Regions from separate parts of the Bacillus sp. SCT118 genome, predicted to be linked through region 1. Evidence: riboswitches for the same ligand, from Rfam matches in the RefSeq annotation. Region 1 holds a riboswitch; the other holds the start of a gene.
What was found. Region 1 has a riboswitch for lysine ahead of ACQVGT_RS04120 (amino acid permease). Riboswitches for the same ligand answer to the same signal wherever they lie in the genome.
Positions count from the first base shown of each region.

Region 2: another riboswitch for lysine. It lies ahead of ACQVGT_RS06765 (aspartate kinase); the one in region 1 lies ahead of ACQVGT_RS04120 (amino acid permease).

Region 1 covers NZ_CP191225.1:826,789-836,023, reverse strand. Annotated here, with positions in the region: gene ACQVGT_RS04130 (FecCD family ABC transporter permease) at 1-655, opposite strand, end outside; gene ACQVGT_RS04125 (iron-hydroxamate ABC transporter substrate-binding protein) at 861-1,808, shown strand; gene ACQVGT_RS04120 (amino acid permease) at 2,094-3,503, opposite strand; lysine riboswitch at 3,607-3,786, opposite strand; gene sspJ (small acid-soluble spore protein SspJ) at 3,903-4,043, opposite strand; gene ACQVGT_RS04110 (metal-dependent hydrolase) at 4,210-4,692, shown strand; gene ACQVGT_RS04105 (LTA synthase family protein) at 4,792-6,645, shown strand; gene ACQVGT_RS04100 (substrate-binding domain-containing protein) at 6,673-7,599, opposite strand; gene modA (molybdate ABC transporter substrate-binding protein) at 7,710-8,492, shown strand; gene modB (molybdate ABC transporter permease subunit) at 8,464-9,156, shown strand; gene pgoN (glyoxal/methylglyoxal reductase) at 9,187-9,235, opposite strand, start outside.
Region 2 covers NZ_CP191225.1:1,339,665-1,348,899, reverse strand. Annotated here, with positions in the region: gene ACQVGT_RS06790 (acyl-CoA thioesterase) at 1-16, opposite strand, end outside; gene sdhB (succinate dehydrogenase iron-sulfur subunit) at 77-838, opposite strand; gene sdhA (succinate dehydrogenase flavoprotein subunit) at 841-2,601, opposite strand; gene sdhC (succinate dehydrogenase cytochrome B558) at 2,635-3,243, opposite strand; gene ACQVGT_RS06770 (YslB family protein) at 3,536-3,982, shown strand; gene ACQVGT_RS06765 (aspartate kinase) at 4,026-5,252, opposite strand; lysine riboswitch at 5,378-5,557, opposite strand; gene uvrC (excinuclease ABC subunit UvrC) at 5,622-7,394, opposite strand; gene trxA (thioredoxin) at 7,530-7,844, opposite strand; gene abfB (alpha-L-arabinofuranosidase AbfB) at 8,167-9,235, opposite strand, start outside.

The DNA.
Region 1 (9,235 bases):
CAGCCCCTGCAATAAGCAAAAGCTGGACCCCTGACCATTTCACACCCGCTACCCCGCCTGCGTACCAAAAGCTGATATCCTGAGCGACATCAAAGCGGATTGCAATGGCAGTTGAAATGCCGGTAAAGAAATAAGTAACTGCCGTACCCGCCAGAGCAAGCTTTACAGGCGTAAGTCCGCCCCTTGAAAACATGCCGATGCCCATTACCGTCGATGCACCCAACCCCGCTCCCGCAAAGGACCATAGCACAAGCCCCATTGCAGAAAGCCCGGGAAAAAAGGCAAACGCAATCGAAACAGCAAACGCAGAGCCTGATGTCACACCCATAATCGAAGGCTCTGCCAATGGGTTTCTCGTCATCCCCTGCATGATTGCTCCCGACACTGCCAACAATGCGCCTACAAGCGCGGCAGCCGCCGTTCTCGGCAGCCGAAGATCATGTATAATTTGGTGAGATGTCTTTGTCGGCTGATAATGAAAAATGGCGTCCCATACAGTGCGCAAATGAATATCCGCTGCACCGAGGGATATGGATAAAAATGCGCCAAGGCAAAGCAGGCATAGACCTGCAATAAGGACGATGACCGCGCCATATGTCCTTGACGTCCATTGGATTTCTTCTGATGCAGTCTGTATATTTTTATGTTGACTCAACTGCCGTACTTCCTTTCTGTTACTGATAATGATTATCAATTGCTGTTTCAGTATATCACTTTTTTCAGCTGATTTAATAGAGTGTTTTGAACAAAAATGAAAATGCATTTGCAAAAATATCGTGTCAACCGGCACTTGCAGTGGTATAATCACAGATGATAATGATTCTCTTTTTCATTTATTTTTTAGAAAGAAGGTATGAGATATGACACATATATACAAGAAACTCGGAGCCGCGTTTTTTGCCCTGTTATTGATTGCAGCGCTGGCAGCCTGCGGGAATAACTCAGAAAGCAAAGGTTCTGCCTCTGATTCAAAAGGCGCAGAAACCTTTACATACAAGGCTGAAAACGGAAATGTAAAAATCCCAAAGCATCCTAAACGGGTGGTTGTCATGGCAGACGGCTATTACGGCTACTTCAAAACACTCGGCATCAACGTTGTCGGTGCGCCTGAGAATGTATTTAAAAACCCTTACTACAAAGGAAAAACCGACGGCGTCGAAAACATCGGAGACGGCACTTCGGTTGAAAAGGTCATTGATTTGAACCCTGACCTGATTATCGTCTGGACAACACAGGGCGCTGATATTAAAAAGCTTGAAAAAATTGCGCCGACTGTCGCAGTAAAATACGATAAGCTCGACAACATCGAACAGCTGAAAGAATTTGCAAAAATGACAGGAACTGAAGATAAAGCTGAAAAATGGCTGGCTGAGTGGGATAAAAAAGTTGCGGCAGCTAAAATAAAAATCAAAAAAGCGGTCGGTGACAAAACCATTTCCATTATGCAAACGAACGGAAAAGACATTTACGTATTCGGTAAAGACTTTGGAAGAGGCGGAAGCATTATTTACAAAGACCTCGGCCTGCAGGCTACAAAGCTGACAAAAGAAAAAGCCATTGACCAGGGGCCAGGTTATACAAGTATTTCACTAGAGAAGCTCCCTGACTTCGCCGGGGATTACATTTTCGCGGGTCCATGGCAATCAGGCGGTGATGATGGCGGCGTATTTGACAGCTCCATTTGGAAGAACCTGAACGCCGTTAAAAATGGCCATGTCTACAAGATGGATCCGATTGGCTTCTATTTCACAGACCCGATTTCATTAGAAGGCCAACTGAAGTTTATTACGGAAAGCTTGACTAAATAAACAAAAGAGCCGCCTGCCCGCGGCTCTTTTACTGATTTATAAGAACGGCTCAATTTGAATCATATCAGATATTTTCTTTGAGCCATTCATATTAAGCTGCCTCCTCATCGCGATCAGTTTTTTTATGCTGGAGAGACTGAAAAACGTTTTTTGCATATTCGATTGTGCCTTAAGGTTTTTCTTTCGATTTCAGCTTTCCTGTCAGCTAGGTTAACGAACGGATTCCTAACAGGAGAAATTGTGATTTTATAAAAAAGACACCTGAGCAAATCAGGTGTCTTTTCATTATGCTTGTTTTTCTTTCTGGAACTTTTTACTCACAAATGGATAAACGATCAAGCCGACAAAGAATAAACCGATGCCGAGGATAAATGTCGTTAAATCTGCTGTGCCTGTTACGATAACAAACACGGAGTATGCACACGCCAGTATCGCGATCAATCCGTCTCTTACACGGGAGCCTTTCAGCTGGTCATACGTTTCACCTTTGATGACTAGCTTCAAGCTGTAGATTGCAGATACCAGATACGGAATTAAATATGCAAGTGTAGCCGCTGTCGTTAAAAATGTAAATGCGTCACTTATTGTCCGGGAAATAACCGAGAAAATGAAGACCTGTGACATGACGTTTGTAATAATGAGTGCAATGACCGGACTTCCCTTTTTATTCGTTTTTGCAAAAAATGCCGGGAAATCTCCTGCTTTAGCGGCTTGGTATGGCACCTCAGAGCCAAGCAAAATCCAGCCGAGCATCGTTCCGAATAAACAAAGGATAGCCAAAAGCGCCATAATCACGCTTCCCGCGTTTCCAACAATCGCATAGAGTACATCAACAAATGGTTTTTCAGAGCCGACAAGCTTATCATGCGGCAGAACACCCATCGTAATTAAAGTCACAATAATATATATGCTCAAGGCAATCAGCAAGCCGGTAATTGTCGCACGTTTCACATCACGCTGAGAGCGCGCACGGCCGGACAGGATCACCGCGGATTCAATTCCGACAAACGCCCACAGTGTAGAAATCGCGGCGTTATGAACCTGGCCGCCAATTCCAATGCTTGTGCCGTTTTCTCCTTGAACCGGGAAATAAAAATGACCGAATAATGTCGTTTGAAACACAAACAAACCGGCAACGATAAAGAAGACAAAACCTAATACTTTAGAAAGCGTTGTGACAAAGTTTAATTTACTTGCGCCGTTAATGCTGGCAACAAGAATCGCGTGCGTTCCCCATAACAAGATCGTACATACGGCAAACGTCAGTAATTGGCCGAGTGTCACCTCTTGCCCGCCGATCGAAAACATCTCACGTTTATCAACCAAGATCGGGAAGAACGAAGTCAAGTAACCGGCGAGACTTGTGATGATTGCCACGTTACTGATCCAGCTCGCCACCCAGTAGCCCCACACCATTGTGAAACCTGCAGCGTTGCCTTTTTTCGGGTCAGAAAACAGCGCTCTTGCATAACTTTGCGGTCCCGCTGTCAGTTCAGGCTTGCGAATGGACAAGTGTCCGAACACAAGTGCAATCATCAGCACGCCGGCACCTGTCAAAAGCCAGGCGGACGTAGCTCCAAACGGACTCGCAATTGAAGCAAGCGAGCTCGGCAAGGAGAAAATTCCTGATCCAACCATATTTCCAACGACAAACGCCGTTAATAACCAAAAACCCCATTTTTTTGTCTGTTCCATTCCAGTACCTCCATGATTCTTTGTACGGACCAGACCCCGAGATCATATAAACGCAAAAAAAGCCTGAACAAAAGTCCATGCTTAAAGAAACACACACCCTTGATCTCCGGATAGCCCTCCGCGAAAAAGCACGCGGCAGTCCTGCACTTATTCAGATACAGTCCCAGCATAGAGAAGGATCGGCTTTCTCCACACTTCGGCGCTGATGCCTTTTACACATGTTTAACAGCCCCTGTCAGCCTGGCATGTGTGACTCATCATCCGCGCAACCTCTACCTCACTGAGAAAGAGTGAGGATTTAATTATTCAGTTACTCCCAGAAGGTTATCAAAGAAAGGATGATCTGTCAAAGGGAACAGATGGAAAATACGGATAGAGCCAAGCCCTATCCGCATGTGGTTATCGATTATTTTTCTTTTTTTGCACAGCTTCTTGAAGCGGATCATCTTTTAGAGCTGAACCAGCATCTTCAAGAGCTCCTTGGATTACGTTTTTTTCTTTTTCGGAACGTTTTCCTTTATCTTTATTAAAGAAACCCATTCGTATCACCTCTTTTAAAAAATAGGTACATGTTTAAGATGCCTCTTTCCTGAAAAATTATGCGGGATATTTTTTATCGTCCAAAGTCCTGTTGATCAAACATACATTCTCTTGATATATTTGTAATTCAGAGATTTTTTGCAAAAGATAAAAGGAGAAGCGGCAAATGACAGGAAAAACACACATCATGGGAGGCATCGCTTCTTGTACGGCAGCGGCTTATTATTATGGATTTGATCCAGTGCTTATGGCTGCGTCAGGCGCGGTTGGAGCATTAATACCCGATATCTGCCACACACAAAGCAAAATTGGGAGAAAATTTCCTATTTTATCGAAAGTGGTCAGCTCCGTTTTTGGCCATCGTACCTTTACACACAGCTTACTGTTTATGCTCATCATGTTTTTTATCACTTCTACATACATTCCAGATAAAAACATATCAGCCGGCCTGATGATCGGAATGGCGAGCCACTTGATTCTTGACGCTTGGACGGTGAACGGAATCAAATTATTATTCCCTTCAACGATCCGCGTTCGGCTTCCATTATATATGAAGACAGGCAGTTTTTCTGAGCAGCTCGTGCTAGCCGGCCTGACCCTTGCTTCATGTTACTACTTTTATATGCTGTTTCATGGGCGCATGTTTTAAACATGAGTGCTGAGACTTGTCTGAACCGGCTGTTTTTAGTAGGTTTTACTTAAGAAGCATTTCATGCAGATGATCAAGAAAACGTGAGGAGTCATATTGATGAAAGGAACCTTTTTTCACAATCAGCGGTTTTTATGTTTTTCGATCTTATTTATGTGGATCAAAACGTATGTGATATATAAACTCGGCTTTGATTTGCAAATCGATACTCTGTTGGAGGAGCTAATGCTGCTGGTCAACCCGCTCAGCTTTATTCTTCCTTTATTCGGGATCGGCCTGCTTCTGAAAGGAAACAAGCAGCGGGCCTTTTTGCTGATTGCCAATCTGGTTCTGACTGTCATCTTGATCTCCAATACGATTTTTTACGGCTTTTATATCGATTTTATTACCATTCCGGTTTTATTTCAGGCCAGCAACATGAGCGATATGGGCAGCAGTGTAAAAGAACTGTTCCATCCTCTGTTTATCGCCCTGTTTGTGGACTTGGTTTTTCTGCTGCTGTTCGCCAGAAAAACCAAACACCCACAGACAAAAGCCGCTCCCCGCACGATCAAACGGTACTATGCAGCTTCCTGCGGCATGCTTTTATGCACACTGGCACTTGCAGAAGTACAGCAGCCGAAGCTTTTGGCACATTCTTTTGACCGGGAAATGCTAGTCAAAAGCATCGGTCTGTTTCAGTTCCATATTTACGATACAATTTCTCAGACTGTTAATATCAGCGCGAAAGCTTTTGCCGATGAAGACAGTATAACTGCCATTAAAAACTACACAGAGGCTGATTACAGCAAGCCTGATCAAAGCAAATTCGGTCTTGCAAAGGGGCGCAATGTCATCTTTGTAACACTTGAGTCGACCCAAAGCTTTGTTCTGAATGAAAAAGTAAATGGAAAAGAAATTACCCCATTTATGAATGATCTCATTAAAAAAAGCTATTCCTTTGATCATTTCTATCAGCAAACAGAACAAGGCAAAACATCAGATTCAGAATTTATCGTCGCTAACTCACTGTATCCTTCCCTTAGCGGCGCCGTCTTTTTCACGAAAAGCGACCATCAATTTCATACGATGTATAAATCGCTGAAACAGCACGATTATTATTCAGCCGTCTTTCATGCTAACCATAAAACATTTTGGAACAGAGATGTCATGTACGATACGTTTGGCATTGACCGCTTTTTTGATGTTGATGATTTTCATGTCACTCCCGGGACATCGACAAGCTGGGGCTTAAAAGACAAAGAATTTTTAGAGCAGTCCGCCGAAAAGCTGAAAAGCCTGCCGCAGCCGTTCTACAGCAGTTTTATCACGTTAACGAATCATTTTCCGTTTGAGATTGATGAAAAGGATCAGCTGATAGATGAATTCGATTCAAGCAGTGATCTGTTAAACCGCTATGTGACCACGGTTCGCTATGAGGATGAAGCATTGAAGCATTTTATCCAAAAACTGAAAGACGAAGGCTTATACGAAAATTCGATGATCGTATTTATGGGAGATCATTACGGCATTTCTGAAGCCCATAACGAGGCAATGGCTGAGTTTTTAGGGAAAGACGAAATCACACCGTATGACAACGTTCAGCTCCAGCGGGTGCCGTTTATCATACATATCCCGGGAATCACCGATCAAAAGCCGGAAACCATCCCTGATGCCGGGGGACAGGTCGACGTCAGGCCGACGCTGATGCATTTGCTCGGCGTTGAGACAAAAGGCGATATCCAATTCGGCAATGATTTGCTGTCGGGCGACCGCACCCCATTCGCCGTTCTGCGAAACGGCAGCTTTATTACGAACGATTATATATACACAAAGAACACGTGCTATAGCCAAAAAACAGGTGAAGTGCTGGAAGATCAGGATGCGTGCCTCCCTTATAAGGAGAAAGCAAACGAAGAGCTTTCTCTCTCTGATAAAATTTTAAATGGTGACCTGCTCAGGTTTTCCGAATGAAAAAATCCCTCTATCAAGAGGGATTTTTTACGTTTCCAATATCACCTTGCCAGTCAGCTTCGTTTCATAGCCGTTTAAATGAGACAAATTCGCCTTGTAGTCCTCAGAATTCAAAATCTCCTTCACGGCTTTCAGCAGCTGCTCATGTTTTTTCAAAACAACGATATCATATTGTTCGTCGATGAGCGGGATAAAATCAACACGTCCCATATGTGCCGCGTGCTGTGCCCCGATTCCCACGTCAGCCTGTCCGCTTGAAACTTGTGAAGCGGCAGCATAATGATCAGTCACGATATCGCCATATCCCTTTACATCAGCCGGATTCACACCAAGCAAGCCAAGCTGTTCATCAAGGAGCACCCTTGCGCCAGAACCCTTTTCCCTGTTGATGATCCGGATATCGGCTCTTTTCAAGTCTTTCCAGCCTTGAATGTTTTTCGGATTCCCTTTTTGCACATACAGTCCTGCTTTGCGGAGAACGACATTGATGAGACAAAACGGTTCACCTGTCAAAATCCGTTTTACATAAGGCGCGTTATACTGGCCCGTTTCAGCATCGTACAAATGGAGGCTGACAATGTCACACTTGCCTTGATACATATCAATCAGGCTGTTTAAGCTTCCTTTGTATTTACGGAGCGGCGTCTCCTGAATGGCACTCTCCAAATGCTTGCTGAGGAGATCCATCGAAATGTCCTGTCCGCTGATCATGACATTCGGTCTGCCGTCCGGCTCAGCCTCCTGCACCTGTTTCGGCGCTTCTGTTGCAGCTATGGGCTGAGACATTCTCATATTCGTTTTATATTGCTTTAAATCTTCTTCATCCACACGCATCTGCCTTCCGACACGGTAAGCAGGCAGCACGCCTTTTTTAATCAAATCATAAACGGTCAGCTTTGATACCTTCAGCAGACCTGCAACTTCTTCTATCGTATAGGAAGAGGTTTCATTCATCATCATCACTCTCCTATTTTATTATACCTTTTCGCCGAATGTAAAAAAACCCACATAAACCAAACATAATCAGTTATAATTAGTTATATCTAATGATAAGGGGTGCAATCATGTTTAAGAAGTATTCTATTTTCATCGCAGCCTTAACCGCTTTTCTGCTTGCAGCAGGCTGTTCTTCAAACCAGTCTTCAACGGACAGCGAGAAAAAAGTAACGTTAACCATCTCAGCTGCCGCCAGCGCGCAGGATGCACTTGAGGAAATCCAAAAAAATTATGAAAAAGAGCATCAAAATATTACCATCCAAGATAACTATGGCTCATCCGGCGCCTTGCAAAAACAGATTTCTCAAGGAGCAGGAGCAGATCTGTTCTTCTCAGCTGCTGAGGATAAATTTAAAAAGCTGGTGGATGATGGAGATATCGCAAAAAAAGACAGCACTGATTTAGTCGGTAATGAAATTGTACTGGTCGTACCGAAAAACGGAGATTCACCTGTGACAAGCTTCAGCAATCTGGCTGAATCAGAAAAAATCGCCCTTGGCACCCCGGAATCCGTACCGGCAGGAGCTTATGGGAAAGAATCACTGACAAAGCTGTCTTTATGGGACAAAGTGAAGGATAAAATTGTGTATGGAAAAGACGTTCGCCAAGTTCTTTCTTATGTTGAAACCGGCAATGTAGACGCAGGTATTGTTTATAAAACAGATGCCCTGGTCTCGAAAAAGGTCAACATTATTGACGAGGCAAAAGCAGATACACACAGCCCAATTGTCTATCCGTTAGGAATCGTAAAAGATACAAAACACCGTAAGGAAGCGAAGGAATTTTACGAATACCTGCAATCTGATGAAGCAATGAAAGTATTTGAGAAATATGGCTTTACTGCCGAGTAGCATAAGCGCTTCAGAATTTTTCACACCCGTTGTGCTTTCCTTTCAGGTGGCGGCAGTTGCCGGAATTGTTGTCATTATTCTCGGAACACTTGCTGGAGCATGGATGTCACGGGCATCATTTTTCGGAAAAACGGCACTCGAAACATGTTTTATGCTTCCGCTCGTTCTTCCGCCTACTGTTGTCGGTTTTATTTTGATCGTCATTTTCGGAAAGCACAGCTTCATCGGACAAGCCATCGAGTGGATCTTCCGGCAGCCTGTCATTTTCACCTGGTGGGCCGCTGTGATCGCCTCGGCTGTTGTAGCCTTTCCGCTTATGTATCAATCAGCCAAAACCGGATTTGCTGACATTGACCCCGATATACAAGGTGCGGCAATGGTAGACGGCGCAAGCAGATGGAAAGTGTTTATCCATATCTCCGTCCCGCTTGCCTATCCTTCATTGCTGACCGGAAGCATCCTCAGCCTTGCGCGGGCGCTCGGAGAATTTGGCGCAACACTCATGTTTGCAGGGAACATCCCCGGTGTTACGCAAACACTGCCGACGGCGATATATGTCGCATTGGATTCCGGCAACAATACCCTTGCCTGGGCGTGGGTCGTCTGTATTGTTGTCATTTCCTTTTTGATGCTGTTTTTCATTCAACAGAAAAAAACGCACTAAAAAAACTCCCCGCAACGGGGAGTTTTTTGATTAAAACAGAAGCTCATCAGGATTTGGGCCGACACGCTCATCTTTATTT
Region 2 (9,235 bases), 510 kb from region 1:
AAGCGGGAAGCTTCATCTTTTTTCATCTCCTTATTGTTTAAAAAAACCTCTCCCATGCGGAAGAGGTTTTTTCTTCTTATACTCTGTCGCTTCCGAAGAAATTGCGGAACGCTTGTAAGTTTGTATCTCTATTCAAGGCTGCAATCGAAGTGGTAAGCGGAATCCCCTTTGGACAGGATTGAACACAGTTTTGCGAGTTGCCGCAATCTGCAAGACCGCCTTCATCCATTAATGCTTCTAATCGTTCAGATTTATTCATGGCGCCTGTCGGATGTGCGTTAAACAGGCGGACTTGCGACATCGGTGCAGGCCCCATGAACTTCGATTTGCTGTTCACATTCGGGCAAGCTTCGAGGCAGACGCCGCATGTCATGCATTTTGATAATTCATATGCCCATTGACGGCGTTTTTCCGGCATTCTCGGCCCCGGTCCTAAATCGTACGTACCGTCAATCGGTATCCACGCTTTTACTTTTTTCAATGAATCAAACATTCTGCTGCGATCAACCTGCAAATCACGAACGACTGGGAATGTTTTCATTGGTTTTAAACGGATCGGCTGTTCAAGCTGGTCGATAAGCGCCGTACAAGACTGGCGGGGTTTTCCGTTTATGACCATTGAACATGCGCCGCATACTTCCTCAAGACAGTTCATATCCCATGTGACAGGGGTTGTCTTCTCACCTTTGACATTAACCGGATTCCGGCGGATTTCCATCAGAGCGGAAATGACGTTCAGATTCGGGCGGTATGGAATCTCAAATTCTTCATCGTAAGGCGTGCTGTCGGCTGTATCTTGACGTGTGATAATAAATCGTATGGTTTTTTGTTCAATCATGATTATTTCGCCACCTTCTTCTTCGAGTAATCCCGTTTCCGAGGCGTTATCAGTGATACATCGACATCCTGATACTCAAATTCCGGCGCTTCATACGGGCTTACATGTTTAGCCATTGTTGTTTTGAGCCATTCGTCATCATTACGTTCAGGATAATCTGGTTTATAATGGGCGCCCCGGCTTTCATTACGGTTGTATGCGCCAAGGGTAATCACCCTCGCAAGCTGAAGCATGTTCGAGAACTGGCGTGTGAACATCGCTCCCTGGTTGCTCCATTTTGTCGTGTCATTGATGTTGATCTTTTTGAAGCGCTCCATTAACTCCTGAATTTTGTCATCCGTTTTCAAAAGCTTGTCATTATGGCGGACAACCGTTACGTTCGCCGTCATCCACTCACCGAGCTCTTTGTGAAGAACATAGGCATTTTCGGTTCCGTCCATACTCATAATATCAGCCCATTTTTCTTCTTCTTTCTTAACATGAGCGTCGAATAGGGATGAAGACATGTCTTCCGCTGAAGATTCTAAGCCGTTTACATATTTCACCGCATTCGGTCCGGCCACCATGCCTCCGTAAATCGCAGACAGCAGGGAGTTCGCTCCCAAGCGGTTGCCGCCGTGCATAGAATAATCACATTCCCCAGCCGCAAACAGTCCAGGGATGTTTGTCATTTGATCGTAATCCACCCATAAACCGCCCATAGAATAATGGACCGCCGGGAAGATTTTCATTGGAAGCTTCCGCGGGTCGTCTCCCATGAATTTCTCATAAATCTCAATGATGCCGCCAAGCTTAATATCAAGCTCTTTCGGATCTTTATGAGACAGATCGAGATATACCATGTTTTCACCGTTAATGCCGAGCTTCTGGTTCACACACACATCAAATATTTCGCGTGTCGCAATATCACGCGGCACCAGGTTTCCGTATGCCGGATATTTTTCCTCCAGGAAATACCACGGTTTGCCGTCTTTATATGTCCACACGCGCCCGCCTTCTCCACGCGCTGATTCACTCATCAGTCTTAGTTTGTCATCGCCCGGTATGGCTGTCGGGTGGATTTGAATGAATTCTCCGTTTGCATAATACGCTCCCTGCTGATAAACGATTGATGCAGCAGATCCTGTATTAATCATGGAGTTCGTTGATTTTCCAAAAATGATTCCCGGTCCGCCCGTCGCCATAATGACAGCGTCTGAACGGAAGGATTCAATTTGCATGTTTGTCAGGTTTTGTGCAACAATTCCGCGGCAGGTTCTGTCATCATCTAAAACAGCGCCAAGGAATTCCCAGCCTTCGTATTTTGTGACCAGACCCGCAACTTCGTATCTGCGGACTTGCTCGTCCAGTGCGTAAAGCAGCTGCTGTCCCGTCGTCGCACCAGCATAAGCAGTTCTGTGGTGCTGTGTACCCCCGAATCGGCGGAAATCAAGCAGGCCTTCAGGCGTCCGGTTAAACATGACGCCCATCCGGTCTAATAAGTGGATGATAGAAGGCGCCGCTTCACACATCGCCTTGACCGGCGGCTGGTTGGCAAGAAAGTCTCCCCCGTATACCGTGTCATCAAAATGTTCCCACGGAGAGTCACCTTCCCCTTTTGTATTGACCGCTCCGTTTATGCCACCTTGCGCACAAACCGAATGAGAACGTTTGACAGGAACAATGGAAAACAGCTTAACCGCCATTCCTGATTCCGCTGCTTTAATTGTCGCCATGAGGCCGGCAAGACCCCCGCCGACTACGATAATGCTTGATTGACTCATGATAGCCCCTCTCCCTCTAGTAATCTAGTACTCTTAAACAAATGCAAAAATCGCTTTTAAGCCTACGTATGACAGTGCAACAAAAATAATCAGCGTAACGTATGTCGAAATTCTTTGAGAACGAGGCGTTACCGTGATGCCCCATGTAACAGCGAAAGACCATAAACCGTTCGAGAAGTGGAAAATTGTTGATAAAACACCGACAATGTAAAAACCAAGCATAGCCGGAGAGCTCAAAATATTCGCCATCATGTCGAAATTGACCTCAGCGCCCATTTGTGCAGCAATGCGGGTTTCCCACACGTGCCAGCTGACGAAAATGAGGGTGATGATACCGGTTACACGCTGCAGGACGAATAGCCAGTTTCTCATGTAGCTGTATTGGCCTGCGTTATTTTTCGCAGTAAACGCTATGTACACACCATAAACTGCATGATAAATTAATGGTAAGAAGATAATAAAAATTTCCAAGGCATACCTGAAAGGCAGACTATCCATAAAATGAGCAGCGCTATTGAATGCTTCAGCGCCCCTTGCGGCAAACTGGTTGACGACTAAATGCTGAATAAGAAAGATGCCGACCGGTATGACGCCAAGCAAGGAATGCAATCTTCGAAAATAAAACTCTCTGTTCCCAGACATTACTTTACCCCCTGTTTGATAAGTGCGAAATGTGCTAAATCTCTTCCCCCACTTCTTTCAATTGTAAGCACTTTATTAAGATTTATTGACAATTTCATTTTACTCCTCCCTCAAAAGGGCGTCAAGAAAACGCGTACATAAATTATAATTTTCCGAATTGATTAGTTGATTGAAAAATTTTATTTTATCAATATATATTTCTTGCTTAATTTTTCATAAGAATTACAGGATCATTCTGTAATCCTCCCCCCTGTTTGAGCTATAATATACGCAGGAGAGAGGGGAGACAGATATGAAGTCTAAATTTGAAGCATCTATTGACAACCTAAAAGAAATTGAAATGAACGCCTATGCCTACGAACTAATACGAGAGATCGTTCTCCCAGATATGCTTGGCCAAGATTACTCTTCCATGATGTATTGGGCAGGAAAACATCTCGCCCGTAAGTTTCCTCTTGAATCATGGGAGGAATTTCCGGCCTTCTTTGAAGAAGCGGGCTGGGGAACCCTCACCAACGTAAGCGCTAAAAAACAGGAGCTTGAATTTGAACTTGAAGGGCCGATCATTTCCAACCGGCTTAAACATCAGAAAGAACCTTGCTTTCAGCTGGAGGCTGGTTTTATCGCTGAACAAATTCAATTGATGAATGATCAGATTGCCGAATCATATGAACAAGTGAAAAAGAGAGCCGATAAAGTGGTTCTGACTGTGAAATGGGATATGAAAGACCCAGTGTAATCAAAAAGGCGGTGACTGCATAGTCCCGCCTTTTTGATTGTCATTACACAGCTGAAGGGTGTTTTGAAAGCTCAAATGCATCGTGAAGCGACTCGACTGCTTTCACCATGTCATTTTCGCTTACGACTGTTGACACTTTGATTTCAGAAGTGCTGACCATTTTGATTAAAATGTTTTTTTGCGCCAGTACAGCAAACATTTCAGCCGCTACACCAGGATTTGAGACCATGCCGGATCCAACAATGGATACTTTAGCCAATTTGCTTTCTGTCTCGATTTTCTCAAATTCCAGCGCGTCTTTATACTCTTCAAGCACCGCAACGGTTTGGTCTGCATCTTCTGTTTTGACAGAGAAGGAAATTCCAGTCTTGTCCTCGGCCTGCGTTTGGATAATGATATCTACGTTTATGTTTCTTTTGGCAAGTGTTGTAAAAATAGTAGACAAAGTTGTCAGGCCGCTAGTCAGCCCGTAAATGGTTACTCTTGTGATTTGATCTTCAAATGCAATGCCTCTGACAATTAAATTCTGTTCCATGGATGATTCCTCCTCAATTAATGTTCCCGCTTCGGTTTCTGTACTTGAACGCACTTCTAACGGCACTTGGTAATTTTTCGCGAACTCAACTGCTCTCGGATGAAGAACACCGGCGCCTAAATTGGCAAGCTCAAGCATTTCATCGTATGAGATGCCCGCAAGTTTTCTCGCTGATTTCACATAGCGCGGATCGGTTGTAAACACGCCTGGCACGTCTGTGTATATGTCACATTTATCAGCTTTTAAAGCGGCAGCCAAAGCAACTGCTGTTGTATCTGAACCGCCCCGGCCCAATGTCGTAATTTCACAATCCTCTGTCATGCCTTGGAATCCTGCAACAATGACAATTCTTCCTTTTTCAAGCTGGTCTGCTAAAACCGAAGTGTCGATATCTGTAATTCTGGCGTTTCCGTGAATGGCCTCCGTACGGATTCCCGCCTGCCAGCCAGTATAAGACACAGCGTCATAGCCTTTTTCCTGCAATGCCATTGAAAGGAGTGAAATCGTGACCTGCTCGCCTGTCGCCAGCAGCATATCCATTTCACGTTTGCTCGGCTGGTCAGAAATAGCTTTTGCAAGGCTGACCAATTCGTCAGTGGATTTTCCCATTGCTGAAACGACGATAACGACTTGATGGCCTTTCTGTTTTTCTGCAATTGCGCGGTTTGCCGCATTTTGAATTTTTTCGACTGAGCCGACGGAAGTGCCTCCGAATTTTTGTACAATAAGACCCATGTATTACCACCCTTTACATTTTGGTTCGTGCGGGTGAGGAGAAAGAGCGCTTTGTCCACAATAAAAAAAGCAATGAGAGGAATACTCTCATTGCTTATCAATTAATCATCATGAATGATTATGAACAACGAGATAGCCCTCCAAGAAAATGATTTCTTGACAGCCTTACATTTATTCAATGCACGGCCAGCAAATAATACCGATGGGGTTTTATTTGCTTCGGCGACGCTCCCCTTTCAGCCTTTTTCACAGAATCCATCTTTCTCCAAAGGCATACTCTTGAAGTTCGCACCTCTATCTTCACCATATAACACGATCTAACTATGAAATTAGTTCACATTTTATCAGATCTTATTTAAAAGGACAACATTATTTTTGCAATTTGTCGTAAAGGAGCTGAGCCGCCGCTGCGGGAACACCGGCTTTTTTGATGTCCTCAAGGCTTGCTTCCTTCATTTTTTTAACGGAACCGAAATGCTTTAACAGCATTTTCTTTCTTTTCTCTCCGATACCCGGGATGTCGTCCAAAACGGATTGAAACGCGCTTTTTCCGCGGATTTGCCTGTGAAAACTGATTGCAAAACGGTGCACCTCGTCCTGAATGCGCTGCAGGAGGTAAAATTCCTGGCTGTTTCGTTCCAGATACACCGCCTCCAGCGGCTCACCGATCAGTAAATTTGAGGTTCTGTGTTTTTCATCTTTCGCTAAACCGGCGATCGGGATATCCAAGCCGAGTTCATTTTCAATGACATCCCTTGCTGCGTTGATCTGCCCTTTTCCTCCGTCAATGATGATCAGATCGGGCAGCGGCAGATTCTCACGAAGCACTCTCGTATAGCGTCTTCTGACAACCTCTCTCATAGAACCGTAATCATCCGGCCCTGTAACAGTTTTGATTTTATATTTGCGGTATTCCTTTTTGTATGGTTTGCCGTCGATAAACACAATCATCGCGGAAACCGGGTTTGTCCCCTGTATGTTTGAGTTATCAAACGCTTCAATTCTGTGCGGCGTATAAATATTTAATGCCTCACCTAGTTTCTGCACAGCCCCGATTGAACGCTCCTCGTCCCGTTCGATTAAAGAGAATTTTTCTTTCAATGCGATTTTCGCATTTTTATGGGCCAGCATGAGCAGTTCTTTTTTCGGGCCTTTCTTCGGCTGGTGAACGTTTGTTTCCAGCAGCTGCTCGATCATGGATTGATCTACGCTGTCCGGAACTAAAATCTCCTTCGGAAGGAAGTGGTTGTTTTTTGAATAGAACTGCCCGATGAACGTGAGGAACTCTTCATCAGCTTCCTGATAAAGCGGGAACATGCTGACATCGCGTTCAATGAGCTTTCCTTGGCGGATGAAAAAAACCTGCACGCACATCCAGCCCTTATCGTACGCGTACGCGAATACATCACGGTCGACTAGATCGTTCATCGTCATTTTTTGTTTTTCCATCGTTGATTCAATATGGGCAATTTGGTCACGAAGCTCTTTTGCTCGTTCAAACTCAAGATTCTCAGCAGCTTCATGCATTTTCTCTTCAAGATCTTTTTTGACCTCATTATAGCCGCCCCTTAAGAAACGTGTAATGCTTTCAACCAGCTCTCTGTTCGTCTCTTCGGAAATATCCTTTACGCACGGAGCGAGGCATTGGCCCAGATGATAGTAAAGGCACACTCTGTCCGGGAGCTTGGAGCATTTTCTGAGAGGGTACAGACGGTCGAGCAGTTTTTTTGTCTCCCTTGCTGCCTGTACATTCGGATACGGCCCGAAATAGCGCCCTTTGTCTTTTTTGACATTGCGGGTGACAATCAGCCTTGGGTGGCGTTCATGGGTGAGTTTTATGAAAGGATAGGTTTTGTCGTCTTTGAGCATGACGTTGTATTTCGGATCATGCTTTTTGATCAGATTCATTTCTAAAATAAGCGCTTCAAGATTGGAGGACGTCACGATATATTCAAAATCCTCGATTTCCGTCACAAGCCTTTGGGTTTTCGCGTCGTGAGAGCCGGTGAAGTAGGAGCGTACTCTGTTTTTCAGCACTTTTGCTTTCCCTACGTAGATCACAGTCTGCTGCCGGTCCTTCATGAGATAACAACCCGGTTGATCAGGAAGGAGGGCGAGTTTTTCTTTCAGTTGTTTGTTCATATGTTACCCTTCCTTATGTTTAATCCTTTATTCCCAGTTTAACACGAACGTTTGTTTTTCTCTATGATTCACAATTGGCGAATAAAAAAAGCGATCCCTCAATCGGAATCGCTCTGGCATGTAAGCAGCGGAAAATTAAAGATGTTTGTTTACAAGCTCTTGAAGCGCTTCTTTTGGTTTGAAGCCGACTGAAGTTTCAACTACTTCGCCGTCTTTTAACACAAGAAGAGTCGGGATGCTCATAACGCCGTATTTTCCGGCAGTTTCTTGGTTTTCATCTACATCGATTTTTACGATTTTCAGTTTGTCTCCCATTTCTTGATCCAATTCTTCAAGAACAGGTGCAATCATTTTACAAGGTCCGCACCAAGGAGCCCAGAAGTCTGCCAGTACGACGCCTTCGCTTGTTTCAGCTGAGAAAGATTGATCAGTTGCTTTTACGATAGCCATTATTGAATTCCTCCAATGTGAAATGATGATTTTTAGTATAGCATCTCCCATTCGTTCACGCTATTTTAATGCTTACAAATTATTTTTTCCTGATCACAGCCGGTTTACTCATTTTTATATGGTTGAATGGGATATGCTCTTTTTTTAAAACACAAATCTGATAATGGCCCCGATCACTACAATTGCCCCAATAATCATTAAAATGGTACGAAGCATAAGATCACATCTCCTCTTCACTGTCATGTACTTTACCATGCCCGGCCGGAGCTGTTTTAAAACCTGAAAAAGAGCGCCGGCATGAAGCTCCGGCGCTCTTGCGCAATTAAGAATCAGCACGCAGCGTAAGTAAGACGACTGACATTGGCGGGAGTTTTACTTTCAATTTGTTTTTGCTGAGCGTGTATTGTCTGAAGGATTCCGGTTTGACATGATGAGGATCGTCAAACGTGTTATGCGCATTCATTTTTTCTGCCGTAAGAATGACTCCGGAATGGTCCGCTGCCTTGTGTAGGCCCCTCAGCTCGATTTCCGCCTCCGCTTTGTTTTGGTGATCGATGTTGCAAATTGTGATATTGATATCGCCTTCAGCTTGTTTCGACGCTGAAATGCTGATTTGCGGAAGCGTTTCACCGTTCCATTCATAGTCGGCAGACATTGTCTCTGTGGCTAAAAGAGAAGCGTCCTGGTGCACCTTAAACATATTGAATACATGGTACGTCGGTGTCAAAAGCATCCGCTCTCCCTCAGTCAAAATCATTGCTTGAAGAACGTTGACCGTTTGGGCGATATTGGCCATTTGCACCCGGCGGCAATGCTGATGGAAGATGTGGAAATGAGAAGCCGCCACCAGCGCATCACGAATGGTATTTTGCTGATATAAGAAACCGGGATTCGTGCCTGGCTCGGGATCAAACCACGTGCCCCATTCATCAATAATCAGCCCGACCCGCTGCTCCGGATCATACCGGTCCATAATCGTGCCGTGTTTTTGAATCAATTCATCGATGTATTTGGCTTTTTTCATCGTAATAAACCATTCATCTTCCGTGAATTCTGTGGCTGATCCTTTGCCCTTCCAAAAATCCCCCGGAATCGTGTAATAATGAAGACTCAACCCGTCCATCAGGCCAGCGGCTTTTTTCATAAGCACATCCGTCCAATTAAAATCATCCACATTTGCGCCGCCGGCAATTTTATAAATGTCATTCCCGCTGTAATTGCGGACATAAGTCTGAAAACGCCGGTACAGATCTGCGTAGTATTCGGGATGCATGTTGCCGCCGCAGCCCCAGTTTTCATTGCCCACGCCGAAATATTTCAGCTTCCAAGGCTCTTCTCTTCCATTTTGTTTTCTCCAGTCTGACATCGGCGTGCCTTCTTCAAATGTCATA